Regions from separate parts of the Mesorhizobium sp. WSM4983 genome, predicted to be linked through region 2. Evidence: riboswitches for the same ligand, from Rfam matches in the RefSeq annotation. Region 2 holds a riboswitch; each other region holds the start of a gene.

Region 1 (9,588 bases), on a different contig from region 2:
GCGGGTGAACGAGGTGGCCTCGCGGGCGCCTACTCGCTGGCAGCATTTCGTCGACGAATGCACCACCTATATCGAGATGGCGCTTGAGCCGGAAATCCAGCGCATCATGTTCAGGGACGGCCCGGCCGTGCTCGGCGATCCGGCTCAGTGGCCCAACGCCAGCGCCTGCACGGCTTCAATGGCCGATCACCTGTCAAAGCTGCAGGAGGAGGGCGTCGTCGTTCCCGATCTCGATCCCGAGACCGCAGCGCGGCTCATCAACGGCGCCAGTAGCCAGGCCTCGCAGCGCATCGCCAATGCCAAGGATCCGGAAGCGACGTCGAAGAAGGTTGTGGCGGCGTTCAAGCAGCTGCTGGAAGGCCTGAAAACCAAATAGCATCCGGTCGCGGCGTTCCGGGCAATCACTCGGGTCCGCGCTGCCTCAGACAATTGTCCCCCGCTCAAAATCCCTCCGACATTGACTTTGGCAGGAGCGAGCGCATCCTCTCCCGCCAATTCTCTGAGGCGGAGGGTCGGGGCCATGTGGGACTTCAGCATCGGCCGGTCGGTGTCCATCATGATGCGGACGTGGCCGTTCATCGTCTTTCGCATCATCGTCTATTTCGGCATCACGGTGGCCTACACAACAGCGACCGGCACCGGCGCCAGCGTCGGTTACGGCGTCGGCCACATCTCGACCGATCCGGACGGGCCGATGTCCTTTGCCTTGTGGGGTGGGGTCGTCGGCTTCGGCGTGGTCTCGATCGCCGTCTACTGGATCCGCGAATACATTCTCTATGTGCTCAAGGCCGGCCATATCGCCGTCATGGTCCATCTGATCGACGGGCAGGAAGTTCCCGACGGCCAGGGCCAGATCGCCTATGCGCGCGAAGTGGTCACGAAGCGCTTCGCCGAGGCCAACATCCTTTTCGTCGTCGACCAGCTGGTGAAAGGCGCCATCCGCGCCATCACCGGGCTGATCGGCGGCATTGCTGCGTTCCTACCCATTCCAGGCTTGAGCGGTCTGGTGAGCTTCATCAACACCGTCATCCGCCTGTCGCTGACCTATGTCGACGAGATCATCCTCGGCTACAACATCCGCACCAATTCCAACTCGCCTTTCGAGACCGCCAGACAAGGCGTCGTGCTCTATGCGCAGAACGGCAAGTTGATGGTCAAGAACGCCGTCTGGCTGGCGGTGATCATGTGGGGTGTTTCCTTCGTCATCTTCCTTTTGATGCTGGCGCCCGCCGCCGCGATCCTCTGGGCCATGCCGGGCCAGCTTGCCGGCTGGGCCTTCGTGTTGGCCATCGTCTTCGCCTGGGCCTTCAAGGCGGCTTTCATCGAGCCCTTCGCCATCGCTTCGCTGATGCAGGTCTACTTCGCCACCATCGAGGGCCAGGTCCCCAATCCGGAATGGGACCGGCGCCTGGCCGAAGCCTCGTCCAAGTTCAGGGAATTGCGCGACAAGGCGCTCAGCCCCTTCGGCGGCTCGCGCTGGGATTCGCCAAGGACCGCTTGACTAGAGTCAGAGGAGATGCCCCGCCAATGGAAGGATCGCCGCCAGCATCTGGCGCGAACGCCAGCCTAGCAGCGGCCTTGTCAAGCTACTTGGGCGCCGCGAGTGCTCGGGCGAGCTATTCACGTGCAGGGCTGGCGTCAGGAGTGCTTGAGTTAGCGCGGTCCATATGCGCCCCAGTAACGCCACCGGCAGGTAGCGTATCGATGTTTGACGCCGCAGAGAACACCGTCGACGATCAACGCTAGATCGCCGATGCTCGGCTTCTATCGAGATAAATTTGTCGCAACCGCCGGGTGACTACGCCCGGCAGCCCGTTGCCGATCGGCGCACCATCCATCCTGACCACCGGGTTCACCAGCCCGGATGATGACGTTGAAAACGCCTCCGTCGCAAGTCTGGTCTCTACTACCGTGAATGGGCGCTCCTCCACCCGCAGATGAAGTTCACTTGCGCACTGCAGAACGACTGCCCGGGTAATCCCGTGCAGGATATCGCTCGAGAGATCCCGCGTGACGATCGTCCCATCCGAAGTCACGATATGGGCGTTGTTGGAAGAGCCTTCCGTGACGTAACCATCCCTCACTAGCCATGCGTCATCGGCGCCGCGTGATTTCGCCTGCATTTTGGCCATGGAGGGATACAGGAGTTGCACCGTTTTGATGTCGCAGCGCCGCCACCGGAGATCTTCCACGGTTATGACGTGCTGACCGCGTATGGCGACCGGATTTTCGACAAGTGCCTTCTCTTGTGTGAAGAGCACCACGGTGTTCGGCGTATCCCGAGTAGGAAATATGAAATCGCGGTCGGCCGCGCCCCGGGTGATCTGCAAATAGACAAGTCCCTCGGATACATTGTTCCGTCCAATGAGCTCCCTGTGGATCTTCAAAAGATCTGCTTCGGTCAGGGAGAACGGCATATCGAGCTCACGGAGCGATCGCCGCAGGCGCGCCATGTGACTGGCAAAATCGACGAGCTTGCCATCAAGAACGAGCGTGACCTCATAGACTCCGTCGGCGAACAGGAAGCCCCGATCGAAGACCGAGATACGGGCCTCGCTTTCCGGTAGATAGGATCCACTCACATAGACTTGGCGCATTGATAGACCTCAAAAATGCAGACCACGCTCACGGCCTTGAGCGAAACTATTGAACTCTTGTCAGGGTGCAGGCCTAGGCAGCTTCAAGCGCAATAGCGGCGCTGCCATCCTGCACCCCTCGACTGCGAAAACGCTATTCGCCAGACAGCAGGCGGCTAAGGTCAGGCACAGCCCCGAGAAATTCGTCGGTTCACTCCACAGCGCTTCGCAGCGCGGCGACAAAGGCATCAAGATCGCGCTTAAGCATGTAAATGTGTGGCGAAACCCGCAAACCCTCGACGTGCTCGACCTTGCGGTATTTCACGTGGACCTGGTGTTTCTCGCGAAGGTCGCGCTCGAGTTGCTGCATGTCGATGCTGTCGATCGAAAACAGACTTATCGCAGCGAGGCTGTCCGTGTCGGTCGGCGTATGGAGCCTGAAACCGGGAATGTCCTGGACGAGACCTACCCAATATCGGGTGAGTTCGCGCAGTCGCGCATGCATCCGTTCCGCGCCGATCGCCTTGTGGAATTGAATTGCGGGCGCGATTCCTGCCTGGACAGCGGAATTGTAGGTGCCGAGATTCCAATGGTCGAACCTGTCTATGTGCACCGCGGGCTGGTCGAAAGGTGCAAGCAATGGCCAGGTGGTATCGATCCGGCGTTCGCTCACGACCAGCATACCGTTGCCGATAGGAGCACCGAGCCACTTGTGCAGGCTGGTGACAAAAAAATCGCAATCGAGTTCGCGGAAGCTGACCGGCATCTGAGCAAAAGTCTGGGCACCGTCGACGACGGTCATGATGTCGCGCTCCCGCGCGATTTCGCAGAGCCGGTTCACCGGCAGGACACGCCCGTTCCAGTGGTACATGTGAGTCAGCTGCAGGACGCGGGTACGCGGGGTCATCGCCTGAACATAGGATTCGATGATGTCGTCGTCGCTGTCCATGAGGTCGAAGGTGCAGTTTACAACCTCGATGCCCTCGCGCTGTTGCCGCTGCAGCCAGCCCGCACGAACGCTGGGGTAGTCCCAAGGCGAGATCAGCACTTGATCGCCCTTAGTCAGCGGTATTCCGAAGATCGCTGTCGAAAGACCCTCCGACGAATTCCGGTTCAGCGCGATCTCTCCGGGGCTGCAATCGATTAGTTCCGCCAGCTCGCGTTTGATATGAGGAAGTGCTGTGTCGAGCTTGCTCCACATATTGTAGTCGGGATTGCGACTGATGAAGCGGTAGGCGTCAATCGTCGCTTCCTCGACAACAGTCGGTGGGGGACTGACCGCGGCGTTGTTCAAGTTGAGGAATGGTTCTTGCGGCGGGTATTTTGCGCGGATGCGCTCCCATTCCGCTTCGCCCTCATGTTCGGCGGACCGATCTATTGCAAAAAAGTTCATGGGAACGCGCCGGGTCTCATCTATCGCCCGACAATAAGCGCCGAAGCCCAGCTCAATCTGCCTATTCACATGAGAAGACAGAATTTAATTCCGAACGCCGGTGAATTCACCAGACGTTGAAGCCCGAGAACTACATCGCTTGGCACAGGGTTAGCAGTGAGGAAGCGAGTGCGGAGATCCGGCCCAACCACGCCAAGAAGAACCGTCACGTTGTCAAGCGATGCGCGAACAATCCCCGGTTTTCTGAGAGCGGGCAACGACGGTCAGGCCTGCCAATGCGCCATTGCGCAAACGCGGAGCGCGATGGCGCGTTGCGGTTGGTGCGGGTCTATGGAACGCCGAGCGGTTCTAAGGCTTCAATCGTTCTCCGAGACGAGCGATCGCCGATTTGAGCGGCGCCTCGCCGGCGCCGCAAAAGGTCTCGCTCATCACCAGCTCGGGCAGCGGCAGGCGCTTGCCCCAGCCATGCGCTTCGAGGTCGGGCCTTGGAGCGAATTCCGAGACGCGGCCGACGCAGAGATAGGCGATCGGCGTGACGTGCTCGGGGATCGACAGCAGTCGCTTCAGCGCTTCGGGCTCGATGATGCTCACCCAGCCGACCCCGACGCCTTCCGCCCGCGCCGCGAGCCAGAAATTCTGCACCGCGCAGACGGTGCTGTAGAGGTCCATCTCCGGATTGTGCCAGCGCCCGAGCGGCGAGTTCTTCGAGCGCTGGCGGTCGCAGGTGATGCACAGGTTGAGCGCGCTTTCGCAGATGCCCTCGAGCTTCAGCTTGCGGTAGAGCGCCTGCCGGTCCGCCTCGATCGCCGGCAGTTCCTGTTCGCGCGCGGCCAAAAACAGGTCGCGCACCTGCCGCCGCCTTGTGGCGTCCCGGATGACGATGAAGTTCCAGGGCTGCATGTAGCCGACCGACGGCGCGTGGTGTGCCGCGGTGAGCAGCCGCGCCAAAACGCCGTCTTCGAGATCGTCGGCAAGGAAATGGCTGCGCACGTCGCGCCGGGTGAACATGGCCCGGTAGACGGCGTCGCGCGCCAATTGGTCAAAGTCATCGCCGCCGGCGGCGGCTGTTCGTGCCTGCATCGCTTGTCCCCTTGCGATAAGCAGTCCTCCGCCTGACCATGCGGATGACCATGTCTGCCGGGCCGGTCTTCTGGCTCGGGATCGACCCGCATCCGGCGCCTTCCCGTCTGGGACAGTGGCGTTTGCCGGCGCGGTCCCCCTCACAGCGTTGGGCACGCCACGGATTTCAACCGTGTTCCCGATTCTCCCGCGTTGCGGGCACCAGGCAGCGACGCGACCTTATCGCGAAGCCGAAGCCGGGCCAATGCCGCCAGCGACACGATTGGGCGCGATTTCCCCAATCATTCGGCGCTGGAACATGGCTATCCGTGCGACAGGTGCCTAGATTAGGCGCCATGACCACTCGTCTTTACACTCATCCGGTATTCCTGGAACACCTCACGCCGCCCGGCCACCCCGAGCGGCCCGACCGTTTGCGCGCCATCGAGCGCGTGCTCGACGACGAGGCTTTTTCGGCCCTCGACCGCGTCGAGGCGCCGGAAGGCGACGAGGCGACTATCCTTTACGCGCATCCGGAGGATTTCGTCGGCCGTGTCCGCGCTGCGATTCCCGAGACGGGGATCGTCTCGATCGATGCCGACACCAGCGCCAGCCCGAAAAGCTGGCAGGCCGCGGTGACGGCGATCGGCGCGGCGAACGCCGCCGTCGACGATGTGTTCGAGGGCCGTGCCGCCAATGTCTTCGTTGCCGCGCGTCCGCCGGGCCATCACGCCGAAAAAGCGACCGCGATGGGCTTTTGCCTGTTCAACACCGCGGCGATCGCCGCCCGTTATGCGCAGGAGAAGCACCAGGCCGAGCGCGTCGCCATCGTCGATTGGGATGTGCATCACGGCAACGGCACGCAGGACATTTTCTGGGACGATCCGTCGGTGCTCTATTGCTCGACCCACCAGATGCCGCTCTATCCGGGCACCGGTGCCAAGAGCGAGACCGGCGCCGGCAACATCGTCAACGCGCCGCTTGCGCCGAGCACCGGCAGCGACACGTTCCGCGACGCCTTCCTGTCGCGCGTGCTGCCGTCGATCGACGCCTTCCAGCCGGATCTGATCATCATTTCCGCCGGTTTCGATGCGCACCATCGCGATCCGCTGGCCGCGATCAACCTGACCGAGGATGATTTCGACTGGGCGACCGGCCAGCTGATGGAGCGCGCCGGGCGCCACAGCGGCAACCGGCTCGTCAGCCTGCTGGAGGGCGGTTACGATCTGCAAGGATTGGCATTTTCGGTCGCCGCCCATGTCGGGCGGCTGATGAAGGGATGAATGATGGCTGATGAAGCTAACCAAGACGTCAAGGCGATGAGCTTCGAACAGGCGCTCGACGCGCTGGAGAAGATCGTCGATGATCTGGAGCGCGGCGACGTTCCGCTCGACCAGTCGATCAAGATCTACGAGCGCGGCGAGGCGCTGAAGGCTCATTGCGACCGCTTGCTCAAGGCCGCCGAGGACAAGGTCGAGAAGATCAGGCTCTCGCGCGACGGCAAGCCGGTTGGAACGGAGCCGCTCGACGCCGAGTGAGGTGTATTGATATTCAGGTGAGGCCGCCTGCAAACGCGGCTTTCTGCGGTTCCGGTGCTCACGTCCTTCAAGTACGCTCCGGTCCGGTTCTCGGAACCCGCCATTTTCGGCTCGGTCTGACCTGAATCTCAACACACCTCGGTGCACAATGTCAGACCGGTTCGGGCAGAAAGCAGGTAAGGAGTTAAAGCATGTGCCGAAACATCAAGACCCTGTTCAACTTCGATCCGCCGGCGACCGACGACGAGGTCCATGACGCGGCGCTGCAGTTCGTTCGCAAGCTGAGCGGCGCGACCAAGCCGTCCAAGCGCAACGAGCATGCCTTCAACCACGCCGTCGAGGCGATCGCCGCCGCCGCGCGCGAGTTGCTTGACAGCCTCGAAACCACCCAGCATCCGCGCAACCGCGAGGAAGAGGCCGCCAAGGCGAAGGCCCGATCCGCGCTCCGCTTCGCCTGACGCCGGTCATGAGCTTCTTTCCGGGCAACGATCCTGAGGCCGGCGACGACTTCGCCTGCGACCAGATCGAGTTGATGGTCATTCCGAACGCCAAGGACATTGGCGGCTTCGAGGTTCGCCGCGCCTTGCCGACGGCGAAGCGCAGGCTGGTCGGTCCGTTCATCTTCTTCGACCGCATGGGTCCGGCCATCCTGCGCGCCGGCCATGCGATCGACGTGCGCCCGCATCCGCATATCGGGCTTTCCACCGTCACTTATCTGTTCGACGGCAAGATCAGGCATCGCGACTCGCTCGGCACCGAAATGGTGATCGCGCCGGGCGACGTGAATTTGATGACCGCCGGCCGCGGCATCGTTCATTCCGAGCGCACGCCCGAGGAATTGCGCCGCGCGCCGATGTCGATTTCCGGCCTGCAAACCTGGCTGGCGCTGCCGGACAGCAAGGAAGAAATCGCCCCGGTGTTCGCGAACACGTCGGTCGTCCAACTGCCCGAAATCGATGCCGAGGGCGTTAGCGGCCGCGTCGTCATCGGCGAATTTTCCGGGCTGCGCTCGCCCGTCGCGACCGCCTCGGAAACGCTCTATGCCGATCTGCGGCTGGCGGCGGGCGCCAGCGTCAAAATCCCCGGCGACGCCGAGGAACGCGCCATCTACACGCTGGAGGGCGAGGTTTCGATTGCCGGCGACCGTTTCCCGGCCGAGCGGCTTTTGGTGTTCAAACCGGGCGAGGAAATCGTCGTGTCGTCCGAGCGCGGCGCGCATTTCATGCTGTTCGGCGGAGCGTCGCTGGGCTCCAAGCGCTATATCTGGTGGAATTTCGTTTCGTCCTCGAAAGAACGCATCGAGCAGGCCAAGGAAGAATGGAAGACGGGCCGCTTCGATATCGTTCCTGGCGATGAGGAAGAATTCATTCCGCTGCCGGAAGGTTAGCGAAGGATGGACATTCTGCGCCAGGCGCGTCACTGACACGCATTTACATTGGCGCGCCGTCAGCCTATCTCGCGCATAGCAAAGCGCATATTTGAAGGTTAACCCAAGGTTAAGTTGACAGGCCGTCCCAGAGTGAACCCGAAGCCTGACACGCCGCTCCTCGACAAAGTCCGCATCCCCGCGGATTTGCGGACGCTTGATGAAAGCGAGCTGCCGCAGCTGGCGACCGAACTGCGCGCGGAGCTGATCGATGCGGTGTCGCACACCGGCGGCCATCTTGGCGCCGGTCTCGGCGTCGTCGAGCTTACGGTTGCGCTGCACTATGTCTTCAACACGCCGGAAGACCGGCTGATCTGGGACGTTGGCCACCAGGCCTACCCGCACAAGATTCTGACCGGCCGCCGCGACCGCATCCGCACGCTTCGCCAGGAAGGCGGTCTCTCCGGCTTCACCCGGCGCGCAGAGAGCGAATACGACCCCTTCGGCGCAGCGCATTCCTCGACTTCGATTTCGGCCGGCCTCGGCATGGCGATGGGCCGCGACCTTGCGGGCGGCCGCAACAATGTCATCGCCGTCATCGGCGACGGCGCCATGTCCGCCGGGATGGCCTATGAGGCGATGAACAACGCCGGCGCGCTCAATGCCCGCCTGATCGTCATCCTCAACGACAATGACATGTCGATCGCCCCGCCGACCGGCGCGATGAGCGCCTATCTGGCGAGGCTTGCCTCCGGCAAGACCTATCTCGGCCTGCGCGATTTCGGCAAGAAGCTGACCTCCTATCTCGGCAAGCGCGCCGACAGCGCCATCACCCGCGCGGTCGAGCATGCGCGCGGTTACGTCACCGGCGGCACGCTGTTCGAGGAGATGGGATTCTTCCACATCGGCCCGATCGATGGACACAATTTGGAGCACCTGATCCCGGTGCTGAAGAACGTCCGCGATAATGGCGACGGTCCCATTCTGATCCATGTCGTCACCCAGAAGGGCAAGGGCTACGCGCCGGCGGAGGCCGCCGCCGACAAGTATCACGGCGTCAACAAGTTCGACGTCATCACCGGCGCGCAAGCGAAAGCGCCGGCCAACGCGCCGAGCTACACCAAGGTCTTCGCCGAGAGCCTGATCCAGGAGGCGCGCGAGGACGAACGAATCGTGGCGATCACCGCCGCGATGCCGAGTGGCACCGGCCTCGACCTCTTCGGCGAGGTGTTCCCGGCCCGAACCTTCGATGTCGGCATTGCCGAGCAGCACGCGGTGACCTTCGCCGCCGGCCTCGCCACCGAAGGCTACAAGCCCTTCGCCGCCATCTATTCGACCTTCCTGCAGCGCGCCTACGATCAGGTGGTGCACGACGTGGCAATCCAGAAACTGCCGGTGCGCTTCCCGATCGACCGCGCCGGCTTCGTCGGCGCCGACGGCGCCACGCACTGCGGCGCCTTCGACACGACCTTCCTCGCCTCGCTGCCTGGCTTCGTCGTCATGGCCGCCGCCGATGAGGCGGAGCTTCGCCATATGGTGCGCACGGCAGCCGACTACGACGGCGGCCCGATCGCCTTCCGCTATCCGCGCGGCAACGGCGTCGGCGTCGACATGCCGGAGCGCGGCTCAGTGCTCGAGATCGGCAAAGGCCGCATT
Region 2 (9,588 bases):
AGGCCCAGGCGTCGGCGAGCGACACCGTGCCGATGTCGACATTGCGCTGCTTGAAGATGCGGTTGCCGGTGAGCAAGGCGTCAAGGTCGTCGACCGACTTCAGGAACGGATCGATCCACTTGCCGATATCCTCGATCAGCCTCTGCGGCAGGTCCTGATGCACGCCGCCTGGCCGGAAGTAGGCCGCATGCATGCGCGAGCCGGAGGCGCGCTCATAAAACACCATCAGCTTCTCGCGCTCGACGAAGCCCCACAGAGGCGGCGTCAGCGCGCCGACGTCCATCGCCTGCGTCGTCACATTGAGGATGTGCGACATGATGCGGCCCATTTCGGAATAGAGCACGCGGATCAGCTGGCCGCGCTTCGGCACCTCGATGCCGAGCAGGCGCTCGGCCGCGAGCGCGAAGGCATGCTCCTGGTTCATCGGCGCGCAATAGTCGAGCCGATCGAGATAGGGCACCGCCTGCAGATAGGTCTTGGCCTCGATCAGCTTCTCGGTACCGCGATGCAGCAGGCCGATATGCGGATCGACGCGATCGACCACCTCGCCGTCCAGCTCCAGCACGAGACGCAAAACCCCGTGCGCAGCAGGGTGTTGAGGCCCAAAGTTAATGTTAAAATTGCGGACGGAGGTTTCAGCCATTGTGGCGCCTCAATTTGGCTTCGCCTTTTCATCGCCCGGAAGGACGTAATCCGTTCCCTCCCATGGGCTCAAAAAGTCAAAGTTTCTAAATTCCTGCTTCAATTCCACCGGCTCATAGATGACTCGCTTGGCCTCGTCGTCGTAGCGAACCTCGACGAAGCCGGTCAGCGGGAAGTCCTTGCGCAGCGGATGCCCTTCAAAGCCGTAGTCGGTGAGGATGCGGCGCAGGTCCGGATGGCCCGAGAACAGCACGCCGTAGAGATCATAGGTCTCGCGCTCGAACCAGTCGGCGCCGGGATAGACGCCGGTCAGCGACGGCACCAGCGTCTCCTCGTCGGCCTGGACCTTGAGGCGGATGCGGACGTTCTGCTTCGGCGACAACAGGTGGTAGACGACGTCGAAGCGCTTGGCACGCGACGGATAGTCGGCGCCGCAAATGTCGATGATCGAGACGAACTGGCAGCGCGGGTCGTCGCGCAGGAGGGTCGCGACCTCGGTCAGGTTGCCTGGCTCGACGCAAACCGTCAGTTCGCCATACGCAAGCACCGTTTCGCCGATGCGGCCGGAGAGCTTCTCGCCGAGATAGGTGGAGAGTTCGTGCAACGCCAAGGCCATTGGTTCACCGTTCGATCGTGCCGGTGCGGCGGATCTTCTTCTGCAACAGGAGAATGCCGTAGAGCAGCGCTTCGGCGCTCGGCGGGCAGCCGGGGACATAGATGTCGACCGGCACGATGCGGTCGCAGCCGCGCACTACCGAATAGGAATAGTGATAATAGCCGCCGCCATTGGCGCACGAACCCATCGAGATGACGTAGCGCGGCTCCGGCATCTGGTCGTAGACCTTGCGCAGCGCCGGCGCCATCTTGTTGGTCAGTGTGCCCGCGACGATCATGATATCGGACTGGCGCGGAGACGCGCGCGGCGCGACGCCGAACCTCTCCGAGTCATAGCGCGGCATCGAGGTGTGGATCATCTCGACCGCGCAGCAGGCGAGACCGAAGGTCATGAACATCAGCGAGCCGCTGCGCGCCCAAGTGATCAGCGCCTCGGTCGAGGTGACAAGGAAGCCCTTGTCGGCCAGCTCATTATTGATCTCGAGGAAGAAGGGATCGTCCTCCCCCACCGGCCTGCCGGTGTTGGGATCGATGATGCCCTTGGGCTTCGGCGCGACGAGGGTGCCTGAACTGTCGTTCAATCCCATTCCAGCGCTCCTTTTTTCCATTCATAGGCAAAGCCGATGGTCAGCACCGCCAGGAACACCATCATCGACCAGAAGCCGAGCATGCCGAGCTTGGAGAAGGACACCGCCCACGGGAACAGGAAGGCGACCTCGAGATCGAAGATGATGAACAGGATCGACACCAGGTAGAAGCGGATGTCGAACTTCATGCGGGCGTCGTCGAATGAGTTGAACCCGCATTCATAGGCGGAAAGCTTTTCCGGATCGGGATTGCGGTAGGCAACCAGGAACGGCGCAACGATCAGCGCCAGGCCGACGACCATCGCCACTGCGATGAAGAGCACGATGGGCAGATACGAACTTAGGAGTGCGCTCATGCGGCGGCTTTCCTTCGGCGGCCAGTTCACTTTGATTACAGCAACGGACTCTAAGGCGGAAGCGTGACAGTTTAACCCGCTGAACCGTTTTAGGTGGCCTATGCTGCGACGCGGCGAGGGTTAGCGCAGCGGTTTCGGCGACGCAAGTCAAACCTTCTTCAAAATCCGGCCCTGGACGCCATATCGGAAGAAACTGGTCCGATCCGCTCCTGTTTGATTTCCTTCATGTTTTACTCCACTTTTCTATCCTGACATATCTCCCGCCATTTGCCTGCTAGCATGGCCGGAATCACCGACTGGAAACCCCGGCAAAGGATCAGGGCAAGGTAGCTGGATGAAAGAAAAGATCTCGCTCGCCGCAGCAAGGCGCATTGCGCTCGGCGCGCAGGGTTTTACCGATGCGCGGCCTGCCGGCACTCCCGATCGTCGCCATCTCGCCCGCGTGCTTTCCCGAACTGGCCTGCTGCAGATCGATTCCGTCAGCGCCGTGGTGCGCGCCCACTATATGCCGCTCTACTCGCGCCTCGGCCCCTACCCGCTTGCGCTGCTCGACAACGCGGCCGTCACGCGCAAGCGAACCGTCTTCGAATACTGGGCCCATGAGGCTTCCTTCCTGCCCGTCGAGACCTATCCGTTGATGCGCTGGCGCATGCAGCGGGCCGAGAAAGGCGAGGAAATGTATCTCGGCCTCGCCAAATGGGGCCGCGAGCGCAAGGCGATGATCGAGGAGATCTACGGGCAAGTCGCGGAACGCGGGCCGATCGCCGCCTCCGACATCGAAGGCCACAAGGGCAATGGCGGATGGTGGGGCTGGAGCGAGGCCAAGCACGCTTTCGAATGGCTGTTCTGGGCCGGGCGCATCACCACCGCCTACCGGCGAGGATTCGAGCGCTATTACGACCTGCCCGAGCGGGTTCTGCCGCAGGCCATCCTCGACCTGCCGGTGCCCTCGGTCGAGGACGCGCATCGCCAATTGCTGCGCATTTCCGCCCGCGCCCATGGCATCGCAACCTATGGCGATCTGCGTGACTATTTCCGCCTGGCGCCTGGCGATACGAGAGCCAGAATCGAGGAACTGGTCGAGATGGGCGAACTGCTGCCGGTGAAGGTCGAAGGCTGGGACAAGCCCGCCTATCTCCACAAGGACGCCCGCTTTCCGCGCCGGATCGAGGCCCGCGCCCTGCTCGCGCCCTTCGATCCGGTGGTATTCGAACGCACCCGGACGGAAAAACTCTTCGGCTTCCGCTACCGCATCGAGATCTACACGCCGGCCGAGAAGCGCCAGTACGGCTACTACGTGCTGCCTTTCCTGCTCGGCGACCGGATCGTTGCCCGGGTCGATTTGAGAGCCGACCGGCCGGCCGGCGTGCTGCGCGTCCATGCGGCTTTTGCCGAAGCCGGCGCTCCCGCCGAAACGGCCGCACAGCTCTTCGATGAGTTGAAACAGATGCAGGCATGGCTCGGCTTGGAAACCATCGAGGTGACGCCGGCCGGCGACCTTGGGCCGGCGTTGGCCGACATTTCGGTGTCGTAGCCGCGCGTTGACATGCCAGCACCTCTAAGCCTAAATCCGCCGCAGACGGTCTCCTCCCGGCAAGGGGAGGAGCCAAGAGGGAATGCGGTGCGGGAAAACCCAAATCCGCGGCTGTCCCCGCAACTGTGAGCGACGAGCCTCAGCCGAAAACCACTGGGATGTTTCCCGGGAAGGCGGCGTAAGGCGACGACCCGCGAGCCAGGAGACCTGCCGTCTGAGACATGAGAATCCGATCGCTCGGCGGGTTTTCCGGGCAAGGAGCCTGGTTTTGGATCGCAACGTCAGTTTTCCGGCTAATACCGCGGACACTTCGTCCGAACCCCGCGACGCGCTATCGGAAGTGACCGTCATCGTCTGCTCCTCCTGCCGCGATGAGACCGGTTCGGACGCGCATCCGCGCGCCGGCGCCCTCCTTGCCGAAGACGCGCGCCGCGCCGCGCCGGACGAGAAAATCCGCATCCGCATCGTCGAGTGTCTCGGCAATTGCAAACGCCGCCTGAGCGCGGCGCTGCTGCGCGACGGCTGCTGGAGCTATGTCTTCGGTGACCTGGAAACGACCAGCGGCGCCGACCTCGTCATCGGCGCAAAGCTCTTTGCCACCTCGACCGACGGCCTCATCCCCTGGCGAGGCCGGCCCGATTCCCTCAAGCGCGGCCTGGTTGCCCGCATCCCTCCCCTCGACCTGCTGAAGGACTGACATGACCGCATCCCTCTCCCGTGTTCCCTGCACTGTCGTCACCGGCTTTCTCGGCGCCGGCAAGACCACGCTGATCCGCAACCTGCTCGAAAACGCCAAGGGCAAGCGGCTGGCGATCATCGTCAACGAATTCGGCGATGTCGGCATCGACGGCGAGATCCTGAAAGGCTGCGGCATCGACACCTGCCCAGAGGAAAATATCGTCGAGCTCGCCAATGGCTGCATCTGCTGCACCGTCGCCGACGATTTCGTGCCGGCGCTCGACCAGATCCTGTCGCGCACGCCGAAGGTCGACCACATCCTGATCGAAACCTCCGGCCTCGCTTTGCCGAAGCCGCTCGTCCAGGCCTTCCACTGGCCGACGGTGAAGAGCCGCGTCACCGTCGATGGCGTCATCGCCGTGGTGGACGGTCCGGCGCTGGCCGACGGCCGCGTCGCCTCCGACATGGACGCCCTGCAGGCGCAGCGCGCCGCCGACGATTCCCTCGACCACGACGATCCGGTCGAAGAGGTGTTCGAGGACCAGATCGCCTGCGCCGACCTCATCATCCTGTCGAAGAGCGATCTGATGGACGCGGCGGGCTCAGTCCGCGCCAATGCCGTCATCGGCGAGCATGTGGCGCGCGCCGTCAAGGTCGTGCCGACCGCGCAGGGCAAGGTCGATCCCTCCGTGCTGCTCGGTCTTGGTCTCGCGGTCGAGGACGACATCGAGAACCGCAAGACCCATCACGACGACGAGCTCGACCATGAGCATGACGATTTCGACTCCTTCGTCATCGATATCCCGTCCATCGCCAGTCCGGACGAGCTGGCCAAGCGCGTCGCCCTCGCCGCCGAGCAGGAAAACGTTCTGCGCGTCAAAGGCTTTGTCGAGGTGGGCGGCAAGCCGATGCGGCTGCTGCTCCAGGCCGTCGGCCCGCGCGTCAACCATTATTACGACCGCGCCTGGACGCCGGACGACGACCGCCGATCGCGGCTCGTCGTCATCGGCCTCAAGGGGCTGAACCGCCCGGCGATCGAGCGTATCCTCGCCGGCTGAGGCAAGACCGAACCGCGATGCACATCCTCACCACGACATCCGCCTCGCTCGACGATCTCGCCGAGCCGATCGACCTCAGGCAGACGCCTGCGGATGTCGTGGCCCTGTCCTTCACCGACAGCGATCTCGCCGGCCTCGCCGCTGCGTGGAAGGCCGACGCCGCGCGGCTGCCGTCGATGCGGCTGGCAGCACTTCGCGATCTCCGCCATCCGATGTCGGTGGACCTCTGGATCGACAGCGTTGCCCGTCACGCCAAGGTGGTCCTCGTCCGCATCCTGGGCGGCTACGACTGGTGGCGCTATGGCTCCGACCAGCTCGCCGCGGTCGCACGCGAGCGCGGCATCAAGCTGGCGCTGCTGCCGGGCGAAAGCCATGACGAGGACCAGCGGCTGATCGAAGCCTCGACCCTGCCGCGCGCCGAACTCGACACCCTGCTCGGCTATTTCCGCGAAGGCGGCCCGGCGAACATGAGCGCGCTGGTGCAAAGACTGGCAAGGCTCGCCGGGTCGGATACGGCCGTGGCCGAGCCGGTGAGCGTGCCGAAGGCGGGGTACTATCAACCAGGAATCGGAGTTGTCGCGAAATCAGTCTTCTTGAACGTCGGCGATCAGTCACACCTCCCTCTGTCCGACAGGAGAGAGGGGGGTGTGGCGGAGCTCAACATCGACAGCGTCGGTGCCCCCGTCATCCCCATCCTCTTCTACCGCTCGATGCTGCTTGGCGCGGACGTCGCGCCAATCGATGCACTCGCAGATGCCCTTCGCTCGCAGGGCATGACGCCAATGCCGATCTTTGTTTCGAGCCTCAAGGACCCGGTATCGCTGGCTTTCGTCGAAACCGCCATCGCCTCGCTGAACCCGTCCGCGATCGTCACTGCAACCGCCTTCGCCTCCGGTGCCGAGCCGGGTGCCGAAACGCTCTTCGACCGTGCCGGCGTGCCCGTGTTCCAGGTCATCGTCGCCACGACGCGGCGCGAAGTCTGGGAGAAAAACCAGCGCGGCCTGGCGCCCGCCGACCTTGCCATGCATGTCGTGCTGCCCGAGCTCGATGGCCGTATCCTCGCCGGCGCGATTTCCTTCAAGGGCGAGATTGACACCGATCCGGCGCTGGCCTTCCGCGCCTTCGCCAACCGTCCCGAGGCGGATCGCGTCGCCCAGGTCGCCGCCCGCATCGCCGCCTTCCTCCGCCTTCAACGGACGCAGCGGGCGGAACGCAAGCTGGCGATCCTGATTCCGGATTATCCAAGCGCGCCCGGACGTACAGGCTATGCCGTCGGCCTCGACGTTCCGTCGAGTGTGCTCGCCATGCTGCACGACCTCAAGGAACAGGGCTATGCGGTTGATGGGATTCCACAATCGCCACGCGGGCTGCTGGATGTGTTGGAGGTGGGTGGACTTGGTCTCACCTTACAGGAATATCTCGCCTTTTCGGCAGCGCTTCCCGAAGGTGCACGCGACACGGTTGAGGCAGCGTGGGGGAGAGCCAACGACAAAGCTCACGTCAATGCGCCCCCCTCTGTCCTGCCGGACATCTCCCCCTCTAGGGGGGAGATTGCGCCTGCATCGATGCTTTCGCCAATCATCAACGCTGGAGGAGAAGCGCCGTCAGCGAAACTGCCAATCTCCCCCCTTGAGGGGGAGATGTCCGGCAGGACAGAGGGGGGTGTTCAAGCGCCTCCTTCCGCAAGCTTCCCCTTCCGCGCCGCCGCCTTCGGCAACGTCACCGTGGCGCTGGCCCCCGACCGTGGTCGCTCCGCAGACCGCCGCGCCGACTACCATGACCCGACCCTTCCCCCGCGCCACGAGTTGATCGCCTTCGGCCTGTGGTTGCAAAAGTCGCTCGGCGTCCACGCCATCGTCCATGTCGGCGCGCATGGCACGCTGGAATGGCTGCCGGGCAAGACGGTCGCGCTCTCCGACAACTGCTTCCCTGAGATCGTCACCGGCTCTCTGCCCGTCATCTATCCTTTCATCGTCTCCAATCCCGGCGAGGCGGCGCAGGCCAAGCGCCGCATCGCGGCCGTCACGCTCGGTCACCTGCCGCCGCCGCTGACCGGCGCCGGGCTCGACGAGGCGCAACAGAGGCTTGAGCGGCTGGTCGACGAATACGCACAAGCCGACGGGCTCGACCGCCGCCGCCGCGACCGACTTGCAAGGCTGATCGTCGAAACGGCGCAGAAGACAGGCCTTGCTTCTGAAGCCGGAGTTGCCGGAACCGATGCGCCGGACGAGGCGCTGCGCCGCATCGACGCGTGGCTGTGCGACCTCAAGGATTTTGCCGTCAAGGACGGGCTGCATGTCTATGGCCGCGCGCCCGATGACGAAGCCGATCCGCTGCGCCGCCAAAGCGTCGAGACCGAAAAAAACGCCCTGCTCGCTGCGCTCGACGGCCGTCACATCAAGGCCGGACCGGCAGGCGCGCCGGCGCGCGGTCGTTCCGACGTGCTGCCCACCGGCCGCAACCTTTTCACCTCCGATCCGCGCACCATGCCGACGTCGACGGCCTATGATCTCGGGCAGGCGGCGGCGGAAGAAGTCGTGCGCAGCTATATGCAGAGCCATGGCGACTGGCCGCGCTCGCTGGTCATCGACCTCTGGGGCTCGGCCTCGTTGCGCACCGGCGGCGAGGAGATCGCGCAGGGCCTGGCGCTGATGGGCTGCCGGCCGCAATGGGATGCCGCCACGGGTCGCGTCACCGGCATCGAGGTGATGCCGCCGGCCGCCCTCGGCCGCCCGCGCGTCGACGTCACCTGGCGCATCTCCGGCCTGTTTCGCGATATGTTCCCGACCCAGATCGCGCTGATCGACGCCGCGGCCAGCGCCGTCGCCGGCCGCGACGAGGACGATTGGGAAAATCCGCTTGCCGCCGCGACCCGTGCCCAAGGCAAAATCGGTCCGCGCATTTTCGGCACCTCGCCCGGCACTTACGGCGCCGGGGTCGAGGAATTGCTGTCGCGCGGCGAATGGAGCGCGCGCGAAGAGATCGGCCGCGCCTATCTCGAAGCAACCTCGCATGCCTATGGCGGCGCCGAAGGTGAGGCTATCTCCGCGCCCGGCGTCTTCGAGGGCCGCATCGCCGAGGCGGACCTGCTTGTCCACACCGGCGACGACCCGGGCCGCGACATCCTCGAAGGTTCGGCCGATGTCGCCTTCATCGGCGGGTTTTCGGCCGCACTTGCCGCGCTTGGCAGGAATGCCGATGTCATCGTGCTCGACACGACTGATCCTAAGAAGCCGAGGCCGCGATCGGTCGGCGAAGCGGTGTCGCGCGTGGTGCGGGCCCGCGCCGTCAATCCGCGCTTCATTGCCGGGCAGATGCGCCACGGCCCCCGCGGCGCCTCGGAATTCGCCGAGACGGTCGACCGCCTGGTTGGCTTCGCCGAGACCACGCATGCCATATCGGGCGCGCTGATCGAGGCGGTGCACGACGCCTATATCGGCGATGCGGAAGTCCGAGCCTTCCTGCTGCGCGAAAATCCCGCCGCCGCGAAGGTCATCGCCGAGCGATTCCTGGCCGCTCGGCGGCGCGGTCTCTGGCATCCGCTCAGGAATTCCATCGACGACGATCTCACGGCCTTGATCGCCGAGTCGCAGGCAAGCGAGGTGGCGGCATGAACGCCTTCTCGCGCCGTGGCGCCTGCCCTGCTTTGTCTGCGCCGATGCAGACCGGCGATGGCCTGCTGGTGCGGCTCAATCCGGTTGCTGGAGGGCTTGCACCCAAGTCGCTGATGGGTCTTTGCGAATCCGCCTTGCGCCACGGCAACGGCATCATGGAAGTGACCGCTCGCGGTAGCCTGCAGATCCGGGGCCTGACCGCAGACAGCGCTGGGCTGCTGGCGGCGGAAGTGGATGCGCTGGGCATTGCCATGCGGACGGGCGTGCCGGTGGAGACCGGGCCGCTCGCGGGTATCGACCCGCAGGAGATTGCAGATCCGAGCCCGCTGGCGGAACGGATCAGGGCGGCGGCTGACGAGGCCGGGCTGACTCGACGGTTGGGGCCGAAGGTGTCCGTGGTCGTCGACGGCGGCGGGCAGTTGACGTTGGACGCAGTGACAGCTGATGTGCGGTTGAAGGCAATGCACACTGCTGCTGGCGTGAAATGGGGCATGTCCGTTCCGG
Region 3 (9,588 bases), on a different contig from region 2:
GTCATCAGCGTCGCCCACCGCGCCGAGCTGGAAGCCTTCCACAGCCGCAAGATCACGCTGGAGCGGCGCGAGGGCGGCGCGAAGCTGGTCAGCGATGTGGAGCTGGCGCCGCGCAAGGGCAAGCGCAACGTGTTCGCGCGGGCGCTGTGGGGGAGCGGGGCGAGAGGCGGGCAGGCGCGCTGAGGGCGGCATTATGGGCGGGGCGGCAAGAGCGTCAGTTGTGGTGATCGCGCTTCGGCCGGATGGCAACCTTGACGTCACCAGAGGCCCCGGTCTGTAATCGCCGCAGGCCAGGGAGAGGCGACCCCCATGGAAAAGATCATCCTCGACTGCGATCCGGGGCACGACGATGCCATCGCCATCCTGCTTGCGGCCGGCAACCCGGACATCGACCTTCTCGGCATCACCACGGTTTCGGGCAACCACAATGTCGAGAACACCACGCGCAATGCGCTCTCCGTATGCACGGCCTACGGCATAAAGGTGCCGGTGGCGAAAGGCTCGCCCGGCCCGCTGATCATCGACCAGGTGCTGGCCGTCGAGATCCACGGCGAGACCGGGCTCGATGGCCCGGAGCTGCCGCCCGCCTCGTTCGAGCTCGACAAGCGCCATGCCGTCGACTTCATCATCGAGACGGTCATGGCGCATGAGCCGAAAACCGTCACGCTGGTGCCGGTCGGGCCCTACACCAACATCGCTCTAGCCGTGCGCAAGGAGCCGCGCATCGTCGAGCGGGTGAAGCGGGTCGTCGCGATGGGCGGAAGTTTCACGCGCGGCAACATCACGCCGGCGGCCGAGTTCAACGTCTATGCCGACCCGGAGGCCGCAGACGTGGTGTTCCGCGCCGCTTGGGACGTCACCATGGTGGGGCTTGACCTCACGCACCAGGCCTTGGCCACCCCCGACCTGCAGGACAGGGTGCGCGCCGTCGGCGGGCCGATCGCCAAATTCATCCTCGACATCTGGGAATTCATTGCGACCACGCATGGCGGCCTGCTGCAGATAGCCTATCCCGCCGTCCATGACGCCTGCTGCGTGGCGGCGATGATCGACGCAGGCGTCTTCACCACCGAGAAGGCCGATATCCGCGTCGAGCTTGCCGGACGGTGGACCAAGGGCATGACGGTCTGCAATTTCGAGAAGCTGGGCGGCATGCGCCATTTCGGCGGCACGGCGAGCGAGCAGGTCGATTTCCGCCATACCGTGGCGATGAAGCTCGACCATTCGAAATTCTGCGACCTGATCGTCGATGCGCTCGAGCGCCTCACCAGTCAAAAGGCGTGAGGCGCTCCAGGGGCAAGGCCTAGCCGGCCCTCACAGCAGGAACGATTGCCTGTCGCGCAATGTGGCGCTGATGGCGGCGATGCCGGTCTCGATCTCGCGCTTGTTGGCCAGGATCGCATCGCCGGCCGCACCCTCGACCATCGATCGCAACAGGTCGGCCTGGCCGACCAGCACCGCATCCTTGTCGGCCAGCGCGACGAGCGTTGCGGCTTCGAGCCGGTAGCGCGGGCGCCTTGCCGCCCTGGGCGACTCTCAAGCCTCCAGGCCCGCGCACGCCAGGAAGTGGGGGAGAATTGGCCCGGCGAAGCCGAGACGGCCATTTCGACGAGAGCCCGGCGGTCGGCTTCAGCAACCGGCGCTGGCACGGTGGTGTCCTTGTTCTGTTGCATTTTAGTTGAAACTAATTTGAAAGTTACCCGTTAGCAGCGCGTAGGCGAGCTCAAACTTGCCCTGCTGTCGACAGCTAAGTTGAAAGGAGAAGTCCTAAGCCTTTTTCAGTGCTTGGCGTTGCCGAGACCGCTTTTCTCTCATTCGTCTTTCGAGCGGCCTCCAGCCGCGCCGGTCACCGCCGAGGCCGATGCCTGGCAGGGCGAGAAGTTGCCATCGCTCGGCACGCATTCGCGCGACGAAGGCTTCGCAGACCGCTGTCGAGCGGACGCTCGATGAGGAGCCACACAAGGTTGGCCTTGGAACAAAGGTCTGGCCATGAAAAAATACCTAGCAGCCGCGCTGGCGATCGCCATCCCGATCGGGCATGCCTCGGCGCTTGACGTCGGCGTGGGCGGCAAGGTCGGCGGCATCGGCGTCGGCGCCGGATTGGGCGCCGGTTCGCAAGGCGTGTCGGCGGGCGTGGGCGCCAGTGCCGACGGTGTCGGCGGCGCAAACGTCGGCGCATCGACCGGCGGCGGATCGCTCGGCGTCAATGCCGGCGGCAATCTGGGCAGCACCAGCACAGGCGTGTCGACAAGCGTGGGCGGCGCCGCCGCGGGCGACGATCCTTCCGCCGTCAGCGGATCGGCTGCCTCTGCGCAGAACCCGGCCGCGGTGCCGACAGCCCCTGCTTTGGCCAAGAGCGCGACGCAGACCATTGTGCTGCCTCCAGTGCTGAGGCCCTCCAGATCCGCCGGCGGCGACCTCCGGCGGGTCACCAAAGGCTATCGCATCGCGCCGCTGTCACCTCCGAAGGCGATACGGGGCACGCCGGCCGCCGTGGTGCGCGCCTGTCGCGCCGCGATCACGGCGGCCGCCAAGCCCCTCGGCGCCGTGCGTGTTTACACGGTCAGCGCCGGCCCCTTGCGTCAACGCCGAAGCGGGCTCAACGCGCCGATCGAGGTGCGCATAGACTATGACAGGCGAGGCGGCATCGAAGTGAGGCAGGCGAAAGTCGGCTGTCGCCTAAATGCGAAGGGCACGGTCACCGCGGTGATTTAGGGCAGAGGCAGAACGGCCGTTGCCATCCTTCCTGCCGGTTGCAACCTCGGCGGTTTGGCAATTCCTCGCCCCCACAAGGTGGACGGGAGAGGTGGCTCGGCGCAGCCGAGACGGAGCGGGGGAGCGCCATATCCGATAACCCTGCCGACCGCAGGCGCAGACCGCGGCCGGCTGCAGACAAGGCGCCCGCGCTTCGGCTAGAGTTCCGCCGGGCGCAAAAAAATCATCGAAGGGGAGCATCGCGATGAACGAAGTCAGGCCAATCGCCGAGATCGCCAGCTATCACGCCCATATCTATTACGGCGGGGAGGCCGAGCGGCAGCATGCCGAATGGCTTCGCCAGCGCATCGCAGAGCGCTTCCGCGTGCGCCTGGGCAACTGGCGCGACGAGCCGGTCGGCCCGCACCAGCAAGCCATGTACCAGGTCTCCTTCGCCACCGAGATCTTTGCCACGCTGGTTCCCTGGCTGATGCTGAACCACGGCGGCCTGAGCATCCTCATCCACCCCAACACCACCAACCCCAAGCGCGACCACCTGATCGACCCGATCTGGATCGGACGGGCACTGCCGGTGAAGGGCGACGTGCTTGGCGAGGAGGACGAGGCAGAGGAATCGCTGGAGGTGAATACCGAGCCGACGCTGGGGGTGTGAGGGGGGCGCGGCGATCTCGTCACGATGGCGTGAGAGGCGGCTGGCCGTCGGAGTTGTTGATTGACTGGCCAACCGCGGTGTGGCGAATTCGCGCCGATGGTTCCCTTCGGGGATCAAAAGGGAACGCGGTGCGGAGAAATCCAAAGCCGTGGCTGCCCCCGCAACTGTAAGCGGCATGCCGTTTTCACGATGCCACTGGCTGCATGGGCCGGGAAGGCGAAAGCGGCGGCAATCCGCGAGCCAGGAGACCTGCCATCATGGACGTCAAAGCAGAACATCGGACGGGGTGATCCGGTGTGCGCGCCTGGCCGGACGGCGGGGCGAGTTCCCTGCGATGACAGGCAACGTCAAAGGCAGAACCATGCTGATCCAACTATCGAAAATGCTGAAAAAAACCGCGCCCGACCTGAAGGCCAGGCTGATTACAATCTACGGCGCGCTCGCCATTCTCAACGTCGGGGCGTGGCTGTGGGCTTTCGTCGCCTTCCACGACAAGCCGACATTGCTTGGCGTCGCTCTCGTCATTTATGGCCTCGGCTTGCGCCATGCCGTCGATGCCGACCACATAGCGGCCATCGACAATGTCACGCGCAAGCTGATGCAGAACGGCAAACGGCCGGTCTCCGTCGGTTTCTTTTTCGCACTCGGCCATTCGACGATCGTCGTCATCGTCGCTGCGGCTATCGCGGCGGCAACGTCCCTGCTCGGCCGTTTCCAGAGCCTTCAGGAGATTGGCGGCACCATCAGTACCGGCGTTTCCGCACTCTTCCTGCTCGCCATCGCGGCGATGAACATCGTCATCTTCTTCTCGATCTACAGAAGCTATCGGCGGGTGCGGGCCGGTGGGGCGTTTGTCGAGGAGGATCTGGACCTGCTGCTCAACAATCGCGGCTTCCTGGCCCGCGTCTTCCGCCCGATGTTCCGGCTGGTGTCGCGCAGCTGGCACATGTTCCCACTTGGTTTCCTCTTCGGCCTTGGCTTCGACACCGCGACCGAAGTCGCCATGTTCGGCGTGTCCGCGGCACAAGCGGCCAAGGGCGTGCCGTTCGAGGCCATTCTGGTCTTCCCGGTGCTTTTCGCGGCCGGTATGTCACTGGTCGACACGACCGATGGTGTGATGATGCTCGGCGCCTATGAGTGGGCCTTCGTCAAGCCGATCCGCAAACTGTACTACAACATGACGATCACCCTGGTGTCGGTCCTTGTCGCAGTACTGATCGGCGGCATCGAGGCGCTCGGCCTGATCGGTGACAAGTTCGGTCTGTCGGGCGGCTTCTGGAACGGCGTCGGCACGCTCAACGACAATTTCAACAATCTGGGCTTCGCCATTATGGGCATCTTCATCGCCGCCTGGGCGATCTCCTATGTCGTCTACAAGGCCAAGGGGCTGGACGATGTGGAGATCGGATCCGCAGCAAAGAATTCATAAGCCGCCGGCGGCGGCTGGCTGCAGCAGGCCAGCCGCATCTCTCTGCCATCAGACGCCGGCGGGCTGCCAGCCTGCCGCCTTGAATGCCTCGGCATCGGGAAGCCGATGACGGCAAAGGTCGATCGCCGCCCCGTCAGCGGTGCTCGGCTTGACATTCTTGTTCCCGTTCACTGTTGGCAGACAGCGACAGGAGATCGCCGGCCCGTGCGCACGCGCTTCAAGGCATGCTGAGGAGCCGTAGCCCAAGCCTTTGGAAGTGTGACGGAATTCTGCGCTTGGATAAGCCAGGGGTTAAGGCCTGGGATAAGCCCCATAATCCATAAGCCAGAATCCAGAGTCCAAATATCCAGAGTCCAGAACAGAAAAGCTGGCGCTTTTCTGTTCTAAAAAAGCGGGGAAGGGGAAAGCAAAAATGGGAGCAGCGCAAGCCATTCGGCGTACGGCGCTACGGCGAGGGCTCGGCGGCGCCAGCGAGCTTCCGACGTGGCGGCGAGCCGCCCTGTTCGGTCTCCCAGGATGCAACCGGCCTCACGTCAGCCCGGCGATCTGCTCATCGCCGTCCAGCTCCGCCCCGCCGGCGACGACCACGTTGGCGAGCGGCGCCGAGAGCGTCCAGCGAACGAGGCCGGGCAGCCGTTCCATGGAGGCGCTGCCGGAGAGGCTGGTGGGGACGACGCGCTGGAGAACGACGCTGCCGAAGCCTTTATGCGGGTTGGCATCGGCGGCCGCGGGAGGTTCGGAAAAATGTTCCTCCCAGACCAGCTCGAAATCGCTGCCTTCGGGGGCCGGTGCTACCCGCCAGTCCATCCGCACGGTTCCGGCGTCGCCGGCCAGGGCGCCGTATTTCGTCGCGTTGGTGCCCAGCTCATGCAGCGCCATGCCGATGTTCTGCACCGCGTTCAGCCGCAACGTCACGTCCGGCCCGCAAGGCGAGATTCGCTCTTCGTGTCCGAACGGTCGCAGATGTTCGCGCACAAGGTCGGCCATGCCTGCGCCGCGCCAGTCGTTGAGCACCAAGAGGTCGTGCGAGCGCGACAGCGCCATGATGCGTTCGCGGATCTGGTGTTCGAACGCGCGCGGGTCGGTCGCGCGTTTGCTCGTCTCGCGGATCATGGAAAGGATCACGGCGTACTGGTTTTTGACGCGGTGGTTCACCTCGCGCATCAGAAGCTGGATCTGCTGTTCGCTCGCCCGTTTTTCGGTGATGTCGGCGGCCATGCCGAACCATTCCAGGATGCTGCCGGTGTCATCGACGATCGGGATTGCCCGTGAGGTGGTCCAGCCGGCGGACCCGTCGGCGCGCCGCACCCTGTGCTCGAGCTCGAACACGCCGCGCTCCATGATGGCGCGCTCGATCGCCGCCTGGATGCTCGCCTGGTCTTCCGGGAACAGGTATTCGTCGCGCCAGCGGATCGCCGGCCCCTGGGCGCTCGACAGGAAGCCGCGGCCGTCCAGCTCATGCATTTCCTGCCAGTCCGGGCTCATCCGGTAAACCACGTCGGAGCTAGCATTGACCAGCGCGCGAAACCGCTGCTCGCTTTCGCGCACCTTTGCTGCCGCCAGCACCCGGGCCGTGGTCTCCGAAACGATGCAGAGCACGGCTTCGACCGTGCCGTCCTGCGCCCGCACTGCGGAATAGGAGATGTCGAAATAGACCGTCTCGCCGACCAGGCCGGATCGTTCGATGTAGAAAGGCCGGTCCCTGGCCGAGAAGGTTTCGCCGGTTTCGAGAACTCCGCGCAGCAGCGGCTCGAGGTCGGTCCAGAGCTCGGACCAGTTTTCCTCGGCGGGACGGCCGAGCGCGCGCGGGTGCTTGTCGCCGATGGTCGGCGCGTAGGCGTCATTGTAGAGCGCGACAAACTCCGGCCCGCAGAAAAGCACGATCTGGGCTTCGGCGGCGAGCATCAGGTCGACCGTCGTCCTCAGGCTGAGCGTCCATGTCTCGATCGGCCCGAGCGGGCTTTCCGACCAGGGATATTCGCGAATGAATCGCGCCATCTCGCCGTTTCCGCGAGGCCACGATTCACGGAAGAGCCCGTCAGCCATAGGCGCATTAACGCGCGACGCCGTTTATGTATCCGTCTCCGTCACGCAAAATTTTAGCATCGTGAATAGACCCCAGGCTGCCGGTCCGCCGGAGGAATATTTCGGGCGCAGTTTCGTTAGTTCCTCATACGATGCCGTTTGAGGCAAAGTGCATATGTCCCGCAATCACGCATTGAAGCCGCCAGAGCGGCCGGCTCTGGCCCAACGGAGGTACCGGAGATGAAAACGGCTGTTTCGACCTCTCTTTCGAGACGAAGCGTCGTCGCCGTGCTGGCGGCGGCGGCCGCGTCGACCGCCATGTTGCCCGCCGGCGATGCGCTGGCGCAGACCAAGCAGACCGCGCCGGACAAGAGTCTATACGATCGGTTGGGAGGCGTGTTCGCCATCGCAGCCGTGGTCGATCACTTCAGCGACGCCGTCGTGAAAAACCCCATCGTCGGCAAGAAGTCCAAGAACCCGCAACTGCGCAAATGGCACACCAAGAACCTCGAACGGCTGCCGGGCCTCAAGTTCATGCGTACGCTGTGGGTGTGCGATGTTTCCGGCGGCCCCTTCAAGTTCGTGGCCACCGAGCCGGGCGCGACGCCGCTCGGCCTCGAGGAGGCCCACAAGGACCTGAAGATTTCTCCCGCCGAGTTCGACGAGGTCGCAGCGGAACTCGGGCGGACGCTCGACCGCTTCAAGGTTCCGAAAGCCGAAAAGACCGAGGTCCTGGAAGCCTTTGCCGCGCACAAGGATGAGGTCACTGCCGGCTCTGTCAAAAAGGGGTGAGGCTCAGCGCGAATCCGGCGAAGGCGGTCCGCCGCTCCGCCTATCCACCCGCCAGCCGCGGCAGCAGGAAAATCTCCGCCCCCGGCGGCAGTTCCTTCGACCACGTGTCGCGATAGATCGTCCCGTCGATCGCGACCGCGATGCCGCGATCGAGCAGGGGTTCGAACGCGGGATGCTGTTCCGCAAGCTTGCGGAACAGCTCCCTGATGTCCTTGGCCTCGATGTCGAGCTTGTCCTTGCCTCCGGCGGCGGCGCTGAGCGAGCCCCAGAGCGTGACTTGGACCATTATCGCCTGATCCTCATTGGACCGTGACGTGAGCTGAAAACCGCTTCGCGCTTTTCAGCATGCTAGCCTTCCCGTTCGGCCTCGAGCGCTGCAAGAATCCGCGGCGGCGACATCGGGATGTGGCTCATGCGCACGCCCACCGCGTTCGACACCGCGTTGGCGATCGCCGCCAGCGGCGGCACGATCGAGGTCTCGCCGACGCCGCGCACCCCGTAGGGGTGGTTGGGGTTGGGGATTTCGAGGATCTGCGTGTCGATCATCGGCAGGTCGGAGCACACCGGGATGCGGTAGTCGAGGAAGCCCGGGTTCTGCAGGCGGCCGTCCTTGCCGTAGATATACTCCTCGTTGAGCGCCCAGCCGATGCCTTGCGCGGCACCGCCCTGGTACTGGCCCTCGACATAGGTCGGGTGCACGGCCTTGCCGGCATCCTGCACCACCGTGTAGCGGATCACCCTGGTCGAGCCGGTCTCGGGATCGACCTCGACGTCGCAGATATGGGTGGCGAAGGAGACGCCGGCGCCGTCGGCGACGAGCTCGCTATGGCCGGCGATCGGCCCGCCGGTCTTGCCGGACTGTGCGGCGATCTCCTTCAGCGACAGCTTGCCGAGATTGCCGTGCTTCTCGCCCTTGGCGACCGCGTGGCCTTTTTCCCAGGCAACGTCGTCGACCGAGATGTCCCACATCTGCGCGGCGCGCTCGCGCAGCACCTTGATGGCGTTGCGGGCGGCCGAGATGGTCGCCATCGAGGAGGAGAAGGTGCCGCGGCTGCCGTCGGTCATGTCGTTGTAACCGAGGCTGGAAGTGTCGGCGACGATCGCCTTCACCTGGCTGTAGTCGATGCCGAGCTCTTCCGCCGCCACCAGCGACAGCGACGCGCGCGAACCGCCGACGTCGACCGTGCCGACGGCGAGCGACACCGTGCCGTCCATGCCGATGTTCAAGTCGGTGCAGGTCTGGCCGCCGAAGTTGAACCAGAAGCCGCAGGCCATGCCGCGGCCCTGGTTCTGAGCCAGCGGCGCGCGCATATGCGGGTGCTCCTTGACCGCCTCGAGCGTCGGTCCGATGCCGATCGGGCCGTAGACCGGGCCGTAGGAGGCGCGGGTGCCTTCCTGCGCCGCATTCTTGATGCGGAACTCGACCGGATCGATGCCGATCTCCTTGGCGAGCTCGTCGACAGCGCTTTCCACCGCGAACGCCGCCATCGGCGCCGAGGGCGCGCGATAGGCCGCGGTCTTCGGCCGGTTGACCAGCACTTCGTAGCCGACGGTCTTGACGTTCTCCAGCTTGTAGCAGGCGAATGCCGTCATGGCGCCGATCTCCGCCCACATGCCGGCATAGGGGCCGCAGGTGTAGCGCAGCGTCGCTTCGGCGGCGGTGATCGTGCCGTCCTTCTTCGCGCCGATCTTGACGTCGATCGAGGTGGCGCTGGTTGGCCCCGAGGCGCGGAACACTTCGTCGCGGGTCATCACCAGCTTCACCGGGCGGCCGGCCTTGCGCGACAGGGCCAGCGCCACCGGCTCGGCCCAGACATGGGTCTTGCCGCCGAAGCCGCCGCCGATCTCGGAAGAGGTGACGCGCAGCTTCGAGACTTCGAGGCCGAGCAGCTGGGCGCAATGCTGGCGATAGACGAAATGGCCTTGCGTGCAGACCCAGAGATCGGCCGTGCCGTCGGGATTGACGCTCGCCACG

The links. A riboswitch is a leader RNA that binds a small molecule or an ion and turns the genes downstream of it on or off. The one in region 2 is predicted to bind cobalamin.
Region 1: linked by a shared signal. The riboswitch ahead of bluB (5,6-dimethylbenzimidazole synthase) and the one ahead of P9254_RS04145 (DUF1636 family protein) in region 2 are both predicted to bind cobalamin.
Region 3: linked by a shared signal. The riboswitch ahead of P9254_RS15800 (HoxN/HupN/NixA family nickel/cobalt transporter) and the one ahead of P9254_RS04145 (DUF1636 family protein) in region 2 are both predicted to bind cobalamin.

The regions. Positions count from the first base shown of each region.
Region 1 covers NZ_JARTVM010000010.1:21,930-31,517, reverse strand. Annotated here, with positions in the region: gene P9254_RS22895 (TetR/AcrR family transcriptional regulator) at 1-376, shown strand, start outside; gene P9254_RS22890 (hypothetical protein) at 521-1,501, shown strand; gene P9254_RS22885 (D-amino-acid transaminase) at 1,743-2,597, opposite strand; gene P9254_RS22880 (aminotransferase class V-fold PLP-dependent enzyme) at 2,788-3,969, opposite strand; gene bluB (5,6-dimethylbenzimidazole synthase) at 4,318-5,049, opposite strand; cobalamin riboswitch at 5,093-5,270, opposite strand; gene P9254_RS22870 (histone deacetylase family protein) at 5,385-6,311, shown strand; gene P9254_RS22865 (exodeoxyribonuclease VII small subunit) at 6,315-6,566, shown strand; gene P9254_RS22860 (DUF2277 domain-containing protein) at 6,758-7,024, shown strand; gene P9254_RS22855 (pirin family protein) at 7,033-7,953, shown strand; gene dxs (1-deoxy-D-xylulose-5-phosphate synthase) at 8,086-9,588, shown strand, end outside.
Region 2 covers NZ_JARTVM010000001.1:820,024-829,611, forward strand. Annotated here, with positions in the region: gene P9254_RS04120 (NADH-quinone oxidoreductase subunit D) at 1-643, opposite strand, end outside; gene P9254_RS04125 (NADH-quinone oxidoreductase subunit C) at 653-1,258, opposite strand; gene P9254_RS04130 (NuoB/complex I 20 kDa subunit family protein) at 1,263-1,844, opposite strand; gene P9254_RS04135 (NADH-quinone oxidoreductase subunit A) at 1,835-2,200, opposite strand; gene P9254_RS04140 (winged helix-turn-helix domain-containing protein) at 2,535-3,734, shown strand; cobalamin riboswitch at 3,764-3,963, shown strand; gene P9254_RS04145 (DUF1636 family protein) at 4,003-4,431, shown strand; gene cobW (cobalamin biosynthesis protein CobW) at 4,433-5,470, shown strand; gene cobN (cobaltochelatase subunit CobN) at 5,488-9,084, shown strand; gene cobG (precorrin-3B synthase) at 9,081-9,588, shown strand, end outside.
Region 3 covers NZ_JARTVM010000004.1:348,884-358,471, forward strand. Annotated here, with positions in the region: gene P9254_RS15775 (ABC transporter ATP-binding protein/permease) at 1-183, shown strand, start outside; gene P9254_RS15780 (nucleoside hydrolase) at 310-1,284, shown strand; gene P9254_RS15785 (hypothetical protein) at 1,315-1,458, opposite strand; gene P9254_RS15790 (hypothetical protein) at 1,990-2,715, shown strand; gene P9254_RS15795 (DOPA 4,5-dioxygenase family protein) at 2,960-3,367, shown strand; cobalamin riboswitch at 3,448-3,638, shown strand; gene P9254_RS15800 (HoxN/HupN/NixA family nickel/cobalt transporter) at 3,729-4,796, shown strand; gene P9254_RS15805 (sensor histidine kinase) at 5,325-6,794, opposite strand; gene P9254_RS15810 (group I truncated hemoglobin) at 7,110-7,613, shown strand; gene P9254_RS15815 (MoaD/ThiS family protein) at 7,654-7,899, opposite strand; gene P9254_RS15820 (xanthine dehydrogenase family protein molybdopterin-binding subunit) at 7,962-9,588, opposite strand, start outside.